Regions from separate parts of the Salinifilum ghardaiensis genome, predicted to be linked through region 1. Evidence: riboswitches for the same ligand, from Rfam matches in the RefSeq annotation. Region 1 holds a riboswitch; the other holds the start of a gene.
The links. Region 1 has a riboswitch for S-adenosylmethionine ahead of thrC (threonine synthase). Riboswitches for the same ligand answer to the same signal wherever they lie in the genome.
Positions count from the first base shown of each region.

Region 1 (7,647 bases):
GCGGCGAGAGCACCGCCACCGCGAGCACCTCGCGCCGGTGCTCGCGCCAGATGGCGCGCACCCGCGCCCGCTGCGTCCCCGCGTACGGACCGAGCAGCGCGGCGCGCACCACCGAGGAGGACCAGTCGAACAGCAGCGGCGACAGCGCCAGACCGGTCACCGCGTGCGCGTCCCACACCGTGTAGGAAGCGATCAGGGCCCCGGTGAGCAGGCCGAACGCCACACCGCCGACGCGGGCTCCCGACCGCGCGGCCCCGCCGGCGAAGCCGATGACGAACACTCCCGCCACGACGAGCAGCCCGCCGAGAACGCCCTGCGCACCGGGTCGCTCCCCGAGCAGCAGCACGGCGGCGAGCACCGCCAGCAGCGGTCCGGTGCCGCGCGCCAGCGGGTAGACCACGGACATGTCGGCCACCCCGTAGCCGTGCTGCAGCAGCAGGTAGTAGCCGAGGTGGAGCACCGCGCTGACGCCGACGCCGAGCGCCCACGCCTCTCCGGCGGGTGCGCCTTCCCGCCACAGCACGAGCAGGCCGAGCGGCAGGTACAGCACCGCGGAACAGGCGGCGGCGAGCCAGACGAACGCCGCGCCGCCGCCGGCGCGCTTGGCGAAGAGGTTCCACCCCGCGTGCGCGAAGGCAGCGGCGAGCAGCAGCAGGCTGGCGGCAAGACCCACGGGCGGGCACCCTCCGACACCTCGTCGACGGATGCCTCCAGGCTTTTGTCCCTTCAGCTGTGCGACCGCCGTACGGCGGTCGTCGGTACCGCTCGGACCGGTCCCCGGCGCTGGCACCCGCGGCCGGGCGGAACCCTAGGCACACCCGGGGGCGCACGGTACCGCGCCGCCACCGCGAGAACCAGGGCATCACCCGCACGCCGCGCACCCGCCCGCCGATCTCGCAGGTCAGCCTTGGTATCGTGATTGCTCGCGCCGTGCGGCGTTCCGCAGGGGAGGAAACCCGCTCCGCGCACCGCCGACCGCGGTGTCGGCGAGCGCGCCGGGGCGGTGCCGTACACAGCGCGGCGCGAGCAGTCGAGCGACGAGGAAGGCGTACCAGTGGCCAACATCAAGTCCCAGGTCAAGCGGATTCGCACCAACGAGCAGAACCGCCGCCGCAACCAGGCAGTGAAGTCCTACGTGAAGACGGCCATCCGCAAGTTCCGGGAGGCCGCTGCCGCCGGCGACAAGAACCGCGCCATCGAGCTGCAGCGCGCCGCCGGGAGTGCGCTGGACCGCGCTGTCACCAAGGGCGTCCTGCACAAGAACCAGGCCTCCAACAAGAAGTCCTCGATGGCCCGGCAGATCAACAAGCTCTGACTTCCGGCCCTCCGGGACCGCCGAGGCCGCCCCTCGCCGCGCACCGCGCGGTGGCGGGCGGCCTTTCGCGTGTCGCGCCGCCCTCCCGCGCTGCGCGGGCGCCGCTCAGCGCCGTCCGTGCAGGGCGACGACGTCGAGCACGGCCCGCTCCAGGGCGTAGTTCGCGTCCGCGGCGCTGCCCTTGACGTCGGCGTTGAGCGCCGCGACCACGCCGAGCGCGTCGGTGATCCCGGTGCTGTTCCACCCGCGCGACTGCGCCAGGGCCTTCTTCACCTTCCACGGCGGCATGCCCAGCTCGCTGGCCAGCCGGAACGGGTCGCCGCCCTTGCCGGCGGAGGCGACCTTGCCGATCGTGCGCACCGCGTCGGCGAGCGCGTCGGCGATGAGCACGTGCGGCACGCCGAGCTGCAGCGCCCACCGCAGCGCCTCGACCGCGCCGCCGCGGTCCCCGGTGACGGCCTTCTCCGCCACGGCGAACCCGGTCACCTCGGCGCGCCCCTGGTGGTAGCGGCGCACGGCCTCGGCGTCGACCGTGCCGCCGGTGTCCGACACGAGCTGGGTGGCGGCGTTGGACAGCTCGCGCAGGTCGGATCCGACGGCCTCGATGAGCGCGCGGACCCCGTCGGCGTCGATCTTGCCGCCGCTGCGGCGGACCTCCTCGCGGACGAACGCCTCGCGGTCGGCGGGTTTGGTGATGCGGGGGCACTCGGTGACCGCCGCGCCGAGCTTCTTCAGCTGGTTGGGCAGGTCCTTGGCGTGCTTGGCGCGGCCACCGCCGCTGTGCACGATCACCAGCACCACGCCGTCGGCGGGTTCGCGGGCGTGGGTCAGCAACGCTTCGGCGATCTCCTTGCCGGCGTCCTGGCAGTCCTCGACGGCGAGGATGCGCCCGTCGGCGAACAGCGACGGGCTGAGCATCTCGTCGAGCTCGCTGGCGGTGAGTTCGGTCACCTTCGCCCGGCGCAGCTCCGCCTCCGGGTCGGCCGCGCGCGCCGCGGCGACCGCCGCGCGCACCGCTCGCTCAACCAGGAGTTCCTCCTCGCCCACCACGAGGTGCAGCGGGGCGGCGACCGTGTTCGGCGAGGTCATACCGCACATCTTCGCACGACCCCGGTGATCTTCCGCACCGTGGACAGCTGTGGCGAGATGCCGGGACGGTCCATTAGCGTGTCCGCCACAACCGGATAGCTAGCTCATCCAGAGGGGCAGAGGGACCGGCCCGACGAAGCCCCGGCAACCGGTGTCGGCATTCCTGTGACGCGGGGCCGCCGACGACAAAGGTGCCAACTCCGACCCGCCCGCGGGAGAGATGAGGAAAGGACCTCGCCATGACCGCTGCCGCCCAGGCACAGACCCCCTCGCGTTCCGCCCTCGACCTCGGACAGGCCGCTGAGCTCGTGTCCAAGGAGGAGGGGCACCGCCAGCCGCTGGCGCCGGAGTTCGTCAGCCTCGAGGACTTCTCCCCGCTCGAAGTCGCCTACGACTTCGGCCGCATCACGCGCGAGGAGATCGAAGCCGGACCGCGCTCGATCTGGCGCTACAAGAAACTCCTGCCGGTCCCGTCCACCGTGGATCAGATCGCGAACACGGAACCCGGCTGTACGAGGCTGCTTCGCGCCGACAACCTGGCGAAGGCCCTGGGCGTGAAGCAGATCTGGATCAAGGACGACACCGGCAACCCGACGCACTCGTTCAAGGACCGCGTGGTCGCGGTCGCGCTGGCCGCCGCCCGCGAGTTCGGGTTCAACGTGCTCGCCTGCCCCTCCACCGGCAACCTCGCGAACGCGGTCGCCGCGGCGGCCTCCCGCGCGGGCTGGGACTCGGTCGTGCTCGTCCCGAAGACCTTGGAACAGGCCAAGATCATGATGAGCGCGGTCTACGACGGCTCGCTGCTGGCCGTGGACGGCAACTACGACGACGTGAACCGCTTGGCGACCGAGCTGGCCGGGGAGCACGAGGACTGGGCGTTCGTCAACGTCAACGTGCGGCCGTACTACTCGGAGGGCTCGAAGACCCTGGCCTTCGAGGTCGCCGAGCAGCTGGGCTGGCGGCTGCCGGAGCAGATCGTCGTGCCGATCGCCTCCGGCTCGCAGCTGACGAAGGTGTACAAGGGCTTCAACGAGCTCGGCGAGGTGGGCCTGGTCGAGCCGAGCCCGGTGCGCATCTTCGGTGCGCAGGCCGCGGGCTGCTCGCCCGTGTCCACCGCGTTCAAGGAGGGCACCGACGTGGTGCAGCCGCAGCGGCCGGAGACGATCGCCCGGTCGCTGGCCATCGGCGCGCCGGCCGACGGCCCGTACGTGCTGGACACGGTGCACAAGACCGGCGGGGCGATCGAGGACGTCACCGACGAGGAGGTCGTCGAGGGCATCCGCCTGCTCGCGCGGACCGAGGGCATCTTCGCCGAGACCGCGGGCGGTGTGACCGTCGCCAACGCCAAGAAGATGTTCGACAGCGGCCAGCTCGACCCGGACCAGGAGACGGTGCTGCTCATCACTGGTGACGGGCTGAAGACCATGGACGCGGTCACCGAGCACGTGGGGCCGAAGGCGACGGTGGCGCCGAACACCGAGGCGGTGGACCAGGCCCTCGGCCTGTGACGCCCGGGTGACCAGCACCGGCTGACTTCCCGGGGCGGGGCGCCGGTCACGGGACCGGCAGCAGCGCGTCCCCGCGCGCCGCGGCGCGCGGGCCGTGCCGGCCGGGCAGCACGGCGACGTCGCCGCTCTCGTCGGTGCGCAGCACCTCCGGCACGCGCGCGAGCATGCCCAGCAGGCGTCCGTGCGGATGCCCGTAGTCGTTGTCCGCGCCGACGCTGATGACCGCCACCCGCGGGTCGACCGCTGCGACGAACCGCGGCAGGGTGGTCCGCGAGCCGTGGTGCGGCACCTTGAGCACGTCGGCCCGCAGGTCCGCGCCCGACCACAGCAGCTGCTGCTGACCGCGGATCTCCACGTCCCCCGTCAGCAGCACGCTGCCCGCCTGGGTGCGTGCGCGGAGCACCACGGAGGCGTCGTTGGCCGCTTCCTCATCGGAGGTCCGCGCGAGCGAGCCGGCCGGCCCGAGCACGTCGAGGGCCACCCCCGGCCACCGCAGCGAGCGCCCCGCCTCCGCGCCGAGCACGGGTGCGCCGTGCCGCCGCGCGTGCCCGCGCACTTCCCGCATCGCCCAGGCCGGTTCGCGCACGGGGCCGACGGCGACGCCACCGACGGGGAATTCCGCCAGCACCCCGCCGACGCCGCCCACGTGGTCGGCGTGCAGGTGGCTGAGCACGAGCAGCGGCACGCGCTCCACCCCGAGACGCCGCAGGCAACCGGTCACCGCGCCCGCGTCCGGCCCCGCGTCCACGAGCACCGCCTCCCCGGGGCGTCCGGTGGCCAGCACGACCGCATCCCCCTGGCCCACGTCGCACACGACGGCGCTCCACCCGCCGACCGGCCACGGCGACACCGCGGCCCGCACCGGGACGAGGCAGGCCGCGAGCACCGCGACCGCGAGGGCGATCCGCCGGAACCGGCGGAAACGCAGCGCGAGCAGCGCCACCAGCGCGGCACCGGCGAGCAGGACCCCGCCGAACACCCCGTCCGGCCAGGGCAGCAGCGCCCCCGGGACTCCTGCCGCGTGCCCGGCCACCCCGATGATCCACTCGAGGGCCGGAGCGGCGAGTCGCACGCACAGCTCAGCTCCTGGCCGCACGGCCGGTGCGGTGACCGTGGCGAGCACGCCGAGCACGGTGGCCGGGGCCACCGCGGGGCCGGCCAGCAAGTTGGCGAGCACCCCGACGAGGCTGATCCCGCCGGAGACGGCGGCGATGAGCGGAGCCGTGGCCAGCTGGGCCGCCGCCGGGACGGTGATCGCCTCGGCCAGGCCCACCGGAACACCGCGGTCGTGCAGCCGGGCCGACCAGGCCGGTGCGAGCACCACCAGCGCGGCCGTGGCCGCCACCGACAGGGCGAACCCGACCTCGCCGGCCAGGCGCGGAACGAGCAGCAGCAGCCCCAGCACGCTCGCCGCGAGCACCGGCAGGGTGGAGCGCTCCCGCCCGAGCGCCAGCGCGAGCAGCGTGATCGCCCCCATCGCGGCGGCCCGCAGCACGCTCGGTTCGGGCCCGCACAGCACCACGAACCCGCACAGCGCCAGCGCGGCGACGCCCGCGCACACCACAGGTCCGCACCCGACCAGGCGTGCCAGCAGCAGCACCGCGCCGCAGACGATGGCGACGTTCGAACCGGACACGGCGACGAGGTGGGTCAGGCCCGCGGTCTCGAAGTCCTGTTCCACCTCCTCGGGCAGTCCTCCGACGTCACCGATCACCAGCCCCGGCAGCAACCCCGCCGCTGCCGGCCCGAGCACCTCCTCCGAGGTGTCACGCAGGCCCTGCCGCAGGTGTTCGGCCACCCGCTGCACCGCGGGAACCGGGCCGGTGCCCCGTGGTGCGGAGTGCGTGCTCACCGCGGCCGCGGTGAGCTCCCCGGGGCGCGGCGGGAGGAGCTCACCGCGCAGCACGACCCGCTGGCCCGCCACGAGGTGGCTCCACTCCGCGGTGGGCACGAGCAGCACGACCCGGCCCCGCACCTCCCGCAACCGCCCGTCCACTGCGGCCGCCCGCAGCCGGGCCGGCGCCAGGGCGCGCTCCCCTCGGCGGTGGTTGCCGTAGGAGTCGCCGCGCAGCGCACGGGGAGCGTCGGTGAGGGTGACGTGCAGCTCCGCGCTCGTGCCGAGCTCGGCCTGCAGCGGGTGGTGCTCGACCGCGCTGGCGCGCACGCCGATCGACGCTCCCGCCGCCACCACCAGCAGCGCGGCGGCGAGCACCGCCCTGGCGCCCGGGTGGGCGCGCCGCCGCCACGCGAGGGCGAGCACGGCCACCGCGCAGGCGGTCACCACCGCCGCCGCCACCCAGCCGCCGTGCAACCCGAGCAGGGTCACCGCCCACACGCCGCACGCCGCGGGCACGAGACGCAGGTCGAGGACCTCCCCGATCCCCACCGACCGGCCGTTCCCCGCGGTCCGGTCGGGGTCCGGCACGGCACCTGCCGCGGTCGCGGTCTCCGGGGCGCTCACACCTCGGCCATCTCCCGCAGCCGCTGCACGGTCTTCTCCCCGATGCCGTCGATGTCCTGCAACTGCTCGACGGAGCTGAACTCGCCGTGCTCGCTCCGCCAGCGCACGATCTGCTGCGCGGTCACCTCCCCCACGCCGGGCAGCTGCTGCAGTTCCTCCTCGTCCGCGCTGTTCAGGTTCACCACCGGGTCCTCCTCCGCGGCGGACCCGCCCGGTGGCGGCTCCGGTTCGGGGATGCCGACGTGGAGCTGCTCGCCGTCGTCGAGCTGGCGGGCGAGGTTGAGCGCGGTGACGTCGGTGTCCGGCAGCGGCCCACCCGCCGCGGCCAACGCGTCGGCGACCCGGTCGCCGGGGGCGATGGTGACCAGGCCGGGGTCGTGCACGCGTCCGACGACGCTGACGACGAGTGCCTCCGGCGTCGGCTCGGTGGAAGCGGGGGCGCTCGTCGCCGGGGGAAGCGGTGGGGCGGAGGACGCGGCGCGCTGCTCCCCCGCGGCCTGCTGCCGCCACAGCGCGCTCGCGGCCACGACGAGGCTGACGAGCGTGAGCGCCGCGAGCACGAGCACGCCGCCGCGCCCGGGGTCGAAACGCGCCGCGAGCAGTGTTTCCGGCACCCACCGGCGCAGCCGCTCGTGCCACCGCCCGCGCGGCGCGGAACCCCCTGCCCCGCTCGCGCTCATCCCGGGGACGGCAGGCGGGCCCGCCTCCACCGTCCGTCCACTCCCGGCAGAACTGCTCGCGGGGAACGGGTCACCACCGGAGTCCGGCGGGGGCAGCGCTTCGGAGGTGGCCTCCAGCACCGGGTCCGGCTCATCCGGTGAGGACCCACCTGCCGGAGCGATCGCGTCCGCGGTGCGAGGAGCCGCGGGTCCCGTTGCGGACCGCGCGGCGGAGCCGCCCTGCGCGCCGCGGCCGCGCAGCGCCAGCAACCGCTCCTGCGGGACCGGTTCGGCGCGGCGCGCTCGGAACAGCCGGAAGTCGTCCATGCGGCGAAAATAGAGCGCTGCTGCGGAGTTCCGCCGCCCTGGCAGCAGAATCTGTGGAGAACTCGATCCCCTGTGGACAGCTCACCACGAATGCTCGCCCGCTCGGGCGATGTGGTTCACCCGCCCCAGTGCCCACCTTCCGCGGGAGCGAAGTCCTCCGCGAGTTCGGCCTCCTGGCACCGCACGACGACGCCCAACGCGCCCGGGCCGATGTGCGCGCCGATCACAGCTCCCACCTCGGTGACCGCGCAGTCGACCACCCCCGGGAGCGCCTCCCGCAAGCGCTCC
Region 1 is NZ_CM137101.1:1,183,093-1,190,739, reverse strand. Features, by position in the region: gene ACVGV0_RS05330 (EamA family transporter) at 1-673, opposite strand, end outside; gene rpsT (30S ribosomal protein S20) at 1,055-1,315, shown strand; gene holA (DNA polymerase III subunit delta) at 1,421-2,404, opposite strand; SAM riboswitch class I at 2,506-2,631, shown strand; gene thrC (threonine synthase) at 2,644-3,912, shown strand; gene ACVGV0_RS05310 (ComEC/Rec2 family competence protein) at 3,959-6,373, opposite strand; gene ACVGV0_RS05305 (helix-hairpin-helix domain-containing protein) at 6,370-7,359, opposite strand; gene ACVGV0_RS05300 (DegV family protein) at 7,476-7,647, opposite strand, start outside.

Region 2 (7,647 bases), 1.9 Mb from region 1:
ACGCGGACGGTGATCGGCGTTGGAACCACGGAGAGCACACTCAAAGCGTACGTGCCGCCCCCGGGTTAGGGTCGACTCGCCTGGGCAGGGCGCGGCGCGCGGAGCACGAGGAGGGGCCGGGCGCGTGCGCCCGGCCCCGCAGCGGTGTGCTGCCGCGATCACGCGGCCGGTTCGACCGCCGCGCCCCACTTCTCGTTGATGAAGTCCTTGACCTGCTGCGAGGTCAGCAGCTCGGCGAGCTTGCGCACCCGCGGGTCGTCCTTCATCTGCGGGGTGCTGACCAGACCGTTGACGTACGGGTCGTTCTTGACGTCCTCCACCGCGATCGGGTCCTCGAGGCCGGCCTTGATCGCGTAGTTGCCGTTGACCACGGCCGCGGCGGCGTCCTGCACCGTGCGCGGCAGCTGGTCGGCGGCCAGCGGCTTCAGCTCGAGGTTCTTCGGGTTCTCCGCGACGTCGCGGACGCCGGCGTTCTGCCCGGCGCCCGGCTCGAGCTTCAGCACTCCCTCGGCCTGCAGCAGCTTCAGCGCGCGGGCCTGGTTGGCCGGGTCGTTCGGAACGGTGACGGTCGCGCCCTGTTGGAGGTCCTGCAGGTCGTCGACCTTCTTCGAGTGCACGCCGAGCGGCTCGCTGTGCACGTCGGTGACCCAGGAGAACTCGCCGCCGCGCTCGGACTCGTACTTCTCCAGGAACGGCTTGTGCTGGTAGTAGTTCGCGTCGAGCTCGCCGTGCTGCAGCGCGTCGTTCGGGCGGTTGTAGTCGTCGAACTGCTCGATCTCGAAGTCGAGGCCGGCGTCCTCGGCGAGGTTGTCCTTGACGAACTCGAGGACCTCGGCGTGCGGGGTGGGGCTCGCGCCGATCTTCAGCGGCGCCTGCGGGTCCTCCTGCGCGGGGGTGCCGCCCCCGCCGCAGGCCGCCAGCGCGAACACGGCGGATCCCAGCAACGCAGCGAAACGCGTACGCATGAACAGTCCTTTCTGGACAGAAAAGGGCACACCCGTCCCCGCGTCGCGCGGACGTGCGGGGTGCCCGCCCCCGACGGGAGGCGTCAGGGGATTGCGGAAAACAACTCAGCGGCCGGTACCGGGCCCCGGCGGCCGCCCGCGGTCACCCGCTGGCGGCGCGGCGCCGGTCCACGAGCTTGGCGACCGCGTCGGTGGTCAGCTGCATGGCGAAGGCCAGGGCCCCGAGCACCACGACCGAGCTGTAGAGCACCCGGTCGTCGTAGCCCTGGTAGCCGTCCTGGATCGCGGTGGTGCCGAGCCCGCCGCCGCCGATCGCGCCGGCCATGGCGGCGTAGCCGATCAGCGCCACGGCGGTGACGCCCACCGCGCCGACCAGCGCGGCCCGGGCCTCGCCGAGCAGCACCGTCCACACGATGCGCAGCCGGCTCGACCCGGTCGTCACCGCGGCCTCCACCACGGTGAAGTTCACCTCGCGCAGCGCGTTCTGCGTCAACCGCGCGAAGAACGGCACGGCTCCCACGGTCAGCGGCACGATCACCGCGGTGCTGCCGATGGAGGTGCCCACCAGCAGCCGCGTGAACGCCGCCAGCACGACCAGCAGCACCACGAACGGCACCGAGCGGACCACGTCGACGATCACGCCGAGGACCCTGTACAACGTCGGCCGCGGGTTCAGCCCGACCGGCGAAGTCATGTGCAGCAGCACGCCGAGCGGTAGCCCGCCGAGCACTGCGAGCAGGGTCGCCACCAGCACCATGTACAGGGTTTCGACCGTCGCTGGGCCGAGGAGTTCGAACACCTCGGCCCAGGGGGTCACATCAGTCACGCGGCAACTCCGTCAACACTCACTGGGCTGCGACGCACGTGCGCGTCGCGCTCGACCATCCACTTCAGGGCGGACTCGGACCGCTCACCGGTGATCCCGATCCGGAACTTCGCCACCGGGGTGTCGCCCAGGCGGGTCAGTCCGCCGCCGAGGATGTCCAATCCCACGTCGAACCGGCTCGAGGCCTCCGGCAGCAGCGCCCCCACCGCGGCGAACCCGACCAGCACGACCTCGGCGACGACGTCGTGCTGCCCGCCGACGGCGCCGACGACGCGGTCGGCCTGGTCGGTCTCCGGCAGCAGGGTCGTGCCGATCCGGCTGCCCGGTTCGGTGACGAGGTCCAGCACCCTGCCGTTCTCGACCACGCTGCCCTGCTCCAGCACGGCGACGTCATCGGCGACGCGGCGCACCACCGCCATGTCGTGGGTGACCACGAGCACGGTGACGCCCAGTTCGGAGCGGACGCGGTCGAGCACGGTCAGCACCGAGTCGGTCGTGCCCGGGTCCAGCGCGGAGGTCGGCTCGTCGGCCAGCAGCACCGAGGGCTTCGCCGCCAGCGCGCGGGCGATCGACACGCGCTGCCGCTGCCCGCCGGAGAGCTGGTCCGGGTAGATCGAGGCCTTGTCCGACAGGCCGACGAGGTCGAGCAGCTCGGCGACGCGGCTGCGCCGCTGCGGTGCGCCCACCTTCGCCGCCTCCAGCGGCAGGGCGACGTTGCCGGCCGCGGTGCGCTGCCGCAGCAGCGAATCCCCTTGCGGCACAACGCCGATCTGCCGACGGGCGGCGCGCAGGTCGCGCCCCTGCAGCGAGAGCAGGTCGGTCCCGTCGACGCGGATGGCGCCGCTCTCGGGGCGCTCCAGCAGCGCGAGGCACCGGGCGAGCGTGGACTTGCCGGCACCGCTCGACCCGACCACGCCGCAGACGCTGCCCGCAGGCACCTCGAGCGACACGTTGTCCAGGGCACGCACGGTTTCCCCGTTGTGCGGGAAGGTTTTCGTCAGGTTCTCAACAGTGATCACGATCGGCTCCAGATCAGCTCGCACCGGCCCTGGACACACGAATGCCCGGGGCGGAGTGGGAAGGAGGACGGCTGGGGGATCACATCCCAGTTCGACAGCCGGTCGTGGTGCGCCGCCCGTGATCGATGACGCGCCGTTGCGTCAGCAGCCTCGGGGAGGGAACGCAGCGCTCCGAGCGCTCCGCCGCGTCGAGTCCGGCGAGTGCGCTTCCGCCGGTCGGGCCGGGCTGACTGGCAGGCAGGGAAATGGACACCACAACTCCATCGTTCCTGGCGTTAGCACCTGCCCGGGGGTGGTTGCTGCGGCGTCGTCGAGCCAGGTCTCTCGGCCGCTCAGGATGGGTTCTTCGCGATTTCCCGAATAGTAGACCCTACTGGCACGCTCCCGCGCAAGCTGTTATGGCCCACGTAACGAAACGGATCGGACATGTCGCGCCCACGCGTTCGAGTGGCGACGACGCGCGTTCGGGTGGCCACAGCTCGCGTTCAACCCGGAGGCGTTCGTCCGCGGAGTCCCGTTCCGGACGCGTTCGGCCCGGGGCGCGAGGTGCTCGCACCCTCGCGCTGATCCCGCGGAACGGGTACCTCGGAACGGGCACCGCCGAACGGGGTCAGCCGCGGGCGCGCTCCACGATGCGCGCGAAATCGGCCACGCGCAGCCGCTCCCCGCGGGCCGCGGGGTCGATGCCCGCCGCCCGCAGCAGCTCCTCGGCGCGCCCGGCCGAACCCGCCCACGGCGACAGCGCCGCGCGCAGCGTCTTCCGGCGCTGCGCGAAGGCCTGGTCGACGAGGCGGAACACCTCCTCGCGCGGCACCGCCGAGGGCGGATCGACGCGCTCGAACGCCACCAGCCCGGATCCCACGTTCGGCACCGGCCAGAACACGCCGCGCGGAACGGAACCGGCGCGCCGCACTTCGGCGAACCACGCGGCTTTCACGCTCGGCACGCCGTAGTCGCGCCCGCCCGGGCTGGCGGCGAGCCGGTCGGCGACCTCGGCCTGCACCATCACGAGTCCACTGCGCACGCTCGGCAGTTCCGCGAGCAGGTGCAGCACCACCGGCACGGCCACGTTGTACGGCAGGTTCGCCACCAGCGCGCTCGGGTTCTCCGGGAAGTCCTCCGCGCGCACGCGCAACGCGTCCGCCTGCACGGTGCGCAGGTGCTCGCTGCGCTCCGGGGCGCGCTCGGCGACCGTGCGCGGCAGCCGCCCCGCCAGCGCCGCGTCGACCTCGACCGCGGTGACCGCGCGGACCCGGTCCAGCAGCCCCAGGGTCAGCGACCCCAGTCCCGGTCCCACCTCGAGCACCACGTCGCCGGCGTCCACACCGGCGGTGGACACGATGCGCCGCACCGTGTTGGCGTCGTGCACGAAGTTCTGCCCGAGCTTCTTGGTCGGGCGGATCCCGAGCTCCTCGGCCAGCCTGCGCACATCGGCCGGGCCGAGCAGTGTCGCCTGCTGGTCCACGCGCACCAATGTACCGGCCGGGGGCGGCGGCGATCGGACGCGTCCGCGACGGATCCGACCCGCTCTCCCGCGTTTCCGGCCGAGACCGCGGTCGCGGCCGGAGACACCACCGCCGCACCGGTCCGTCAGGCGAGCGGCGAAGCCGCTTCCTGCCCGCGTGCGCGGACCGACCCGCCGGGGGTTCTCCCAGCTACCCCCATCCACCCGCCCTCAACGGCCAATTCCGCGCAGCCACTCAGCTCAGGCCGAGCTCGCTCGAGCACGCCGGCCAGGCGCCGTAGCCCCCGCGCGAGTCGCGCACCTTCTCGGCGACGGAGATCTGCTGCTCGCGGCTGGCCTGGTGCGGGTACTCGGCGTACTGGTCGCCGCCGAAGGCGTCCCACGTGGACTTGTCGAACTGCAGCCCGCCGTAGTAGCCGTTGCCGCTGTTGATCTGCCAGTTGCCGCCGGCCTCGCACTGCACGAGCTTGTCCCACACACCGCTGTTCGGCGGTTCCTTGCCGCCGACGCGGATCACGCGGGGCTCGGCCTGCTGGACGACCTTCTCGTTGATGGTCTCCCGGGAGACCTCGTCGCCGTTGTGCTCGGTCACGCGGGTGACCAGGATCTTCTCCCCGGCCTTGCCGGGGTTCTCGACGTGCTCCTCGCCCTTGAGCATGGAGTTGTCGACGATCTCCTGCACCGGCGGTTCGATCGGCTGGCGCACGTTGATCACCGAGCGGTCGGTGCGGTCGATGCGCACCTCGGTGCCGTCGGTGATCTTCTGGCCGCCGCCGGGCGTGACCTCGTCCTGCGGCCCCAGCTCGAGGTTCTGCTCGCGGAGCAGGTCCTGGACGGTGACCGCGTGCGTGGTGATCGGACGCGGCTGGCCGGAGCCGTCGACGACCGTGATGTCCTTGCTCGTCTGCACGCTGACGGTCATGCCGTCGCGCGGAACGGCCCGGTTGAGGTCCGCGGAGACCTGGGCGTCCTGCACGGACACGCCCATCTGCCGCAGCGCCTGGCCGACGGTGGCCGAGCGGACCCACTCCTCGCGCTGCTGCCCGTCCACGGACACCTTCATCAGGCGGCCGCGGTCGAGCGTGATGGTGTCGCCGTGGTTGACCTCGGCCTGCGGGGAGGGGCTCAGCGCGTCGTGCGGCCCCACGTTGATGCCCTCGTCCTCGAGGACCTCGCCGACCGTGGAGTCGTAGGTGTTGACGGACAGCTCCTTGCCGTCCACCTCGACCGTGACGGACTTGTCCATCGCAGCCGCGGCAGCGCCGCCACCGGTCAGCGACAGCACGACCGCGGCCACGGCGCCCTTGACGAAGCGCCGCTTCCAGGCGGTGAGCGCTTCCTCGCCCTCCTCCCGGTCGGCTTCGGACTGCGCTTCCGGCTGCGCCTCGGCCTCCGCCGGCTCGTCCGGGACCACCGGCAGCGGCACCGCGGGCAGCACCGTGGTCTCGGCGTTGATCAGCCGGATGACCTCGTGGACGTCGATGTCCGCCGTGGCCAGCAGGTCCTCGGCGTCCGAGCCGAGCGCCTCGTAGACGTCCTGCGGGGTGATCTCCAGGGTGCCCGGCGGAATGCTCGGGTAGTCATCGGACGGGAAACCGCGGAGCGCGCGCTCCATCGTGTCCGGGAAGCTCCCGATCGCCGGGATGTCCTGCGTGGACAGCACCGGGTCCGGGGCCTCGGCCGTGCGCGGGCGGTCCAGCACGCCCACGGCGCTCGCCCGCGCCGCGGGGCGGGACTGCGCCTCGCTCGGGTCGATCCAGGTCCGCTCCGCGCTGCGCGGCTGGTGCCACGCGGCGGTGTCCTCGATCACTCCGGCCAACCGGCCGGTCCGCCACTGGTCGGCGCCCCCGCCGGGACCGCGCCTGCCGCCCCGCGGAATCGTGTTCGCCGGTATCCCGGATGTCGCCTGGTCGACACCGCTGCGCGCGGGATTGCCGGGGTCGTCGCTTTCGTTCACCGGGTCGCTACCTCCCGAAGGCGCAAAAGCCGTACCTGCGGGACTCGGCGAGCCGCACTCTCCCCCGTGGGGCGCATGCCGGACACTCCTGTCCCGGGTCAGCACGGTGCTTTCGTGCTTCGCGTGTGTACTCGACTCCCGTAGCCGAGCGCCGTCCCAGCCAATCCGGCGGATTGGCTCCCCGACGTGCTCCGGCGGCGACTAGCGGGCATCCGTTCCCACGGCACTCGTTGACGTGGGTTATGGCGCTGAGACTTTAGCGTGATCTCCGCTGCCGAACCAAGGAACCAACATCGCTATGTGACTCGTATTACCCAACATCGCGGACCTGACCGTCACGCGCGGTGACATTTCGCCGCAGCTGCGCTCCCGTTCGTCACTCGTTCAGCGGTACTCCCGCGCTCGACGGCCGGCGAGCGCGCACAGTGCTCCCCGGCGCGGCCCGCGCGCTCAACGCGAACGGAATTCGCTGGTGACGACCGCGCAGGAGGACGGCAGCGGCGCTCGCGTCACCGCGGCAGCCCCAGCTTCCGGGAGCACGCGGGCCACGCCCCGTAGCCGCCGCGATCGGCGCGGACCGCTTCACCGACTGAAATCTGCTGCTCCCGCGAAGCGTTGTGGGCATATCCGGCGAACCGGTCGCCCTCGTAGGCTCGCCAGGTCCGCGCGTCGAACTGCAGCCCGCCGTAGTAGCCGTTGCCGGTGTTCGCCTGCCAGTTGCCGCCCGCCTCGCACTCGGCGAGCCTGTCCCACACGAGCCGGCCCTCGGCGCCCGCGGGGGCCGCCTGCGCGGCCAGCGCGGGACCGGCCGCGGCGCCGAGCGCGAACACCGCCGCGAGGGCGAAGCGCCCGGAAGCGCGGGCAGCGCGACCGCGGTGCCGGGGAACGGGGCCGCGGCGCTCGGGAACGGGGGCGCGGTGCTCGGGGAGATCGGCGTGCTGGGAGGAACCGGCCGTACCGCCGTCGTTGCGCATAACCGTCCTGACTCTCGCGGGTCCGGGCAGAGGACGCGGGAACCGCGGGTGCTCGGTGCGCCGCGGCGGCTCCCGGTTCGGGGGCTCCTCATCCCGGCTTCCACTTCGGACGGTACGAAGTGCGCACTCCCCCGCAAGCCGGACGACGACGCGCCGCTCTTACCACATCACGCGACGAGTCCGGATCCAGGTGTCAGGCCACGGGATCGAGTGAAAACGTCCGCTCGGCGGTGCGCGTGGTCGCCACGGTGAGTTCCTCCAGCGGCTGGCCGCGCAGCTCGGCGAGATCCCGAAGAGTGTAATTCACGCAGTACGGCTCGTTCGGACGCCCGCGGTAGGGGTGCGGGGCCAGGAACGGGGCGTCGGTCTCCACCAGCATCTGCTCCGCGGGCGCGATCTCCGCCGCCGCGCGCACCCCCTTGGCGTTGCGGAACGTCGCCG
Region 2 is NZ_CM137101.1:4,397,381-4,405,027, forward strand. Features, by position in the region: gene ACVGV0_RS19990 (4-(cytidine 5'-diphospho)-2-C-methyl-D-erythritol kinase) at 1-29, opposite strand, end outside; gene ACVGV0_RS19995 (MetQ/NlpA family ABC transporter substrate-binding protein) at 159-965, opposite strand; gene ACVGV0_RS20000 (methionine ABC transporter permease) at 1,108-1,791, opposite strand; gene ACVGV0_RS20005 (methionine ABC transporter ATP-binding protein) at 1,788-2,810, opposite strand; SAM riboswitch class I at 3,068-3,154, opposite strand; gene rsmA (16S rRNA (adenine(1518)-N(6)/adenine(1519)-N(6))-dimethyltransferase RsmA) at 3,421-4,275, opposite strand; gene ACVGV0_RS20015 (transglycosylase family protein) at 4,511-6,232, opposite strand; gene ACVGV0_RS20020 (transglycosylase family protein) at 6,742-7,206, opposite strand; gene ACVGV0_RS20025 (TatD family hydrolase) at 7,400-7,647, opposite strand, start outside.
Region 2: linked by a shared signal. The riboswitch ahead of ACVGV0_RS20005 (methionine ABC transporter ATP-binding protein) and the one ahead of thrC (threonine synthase) in region 1 are both predicted to bind S-adenosylmethionine.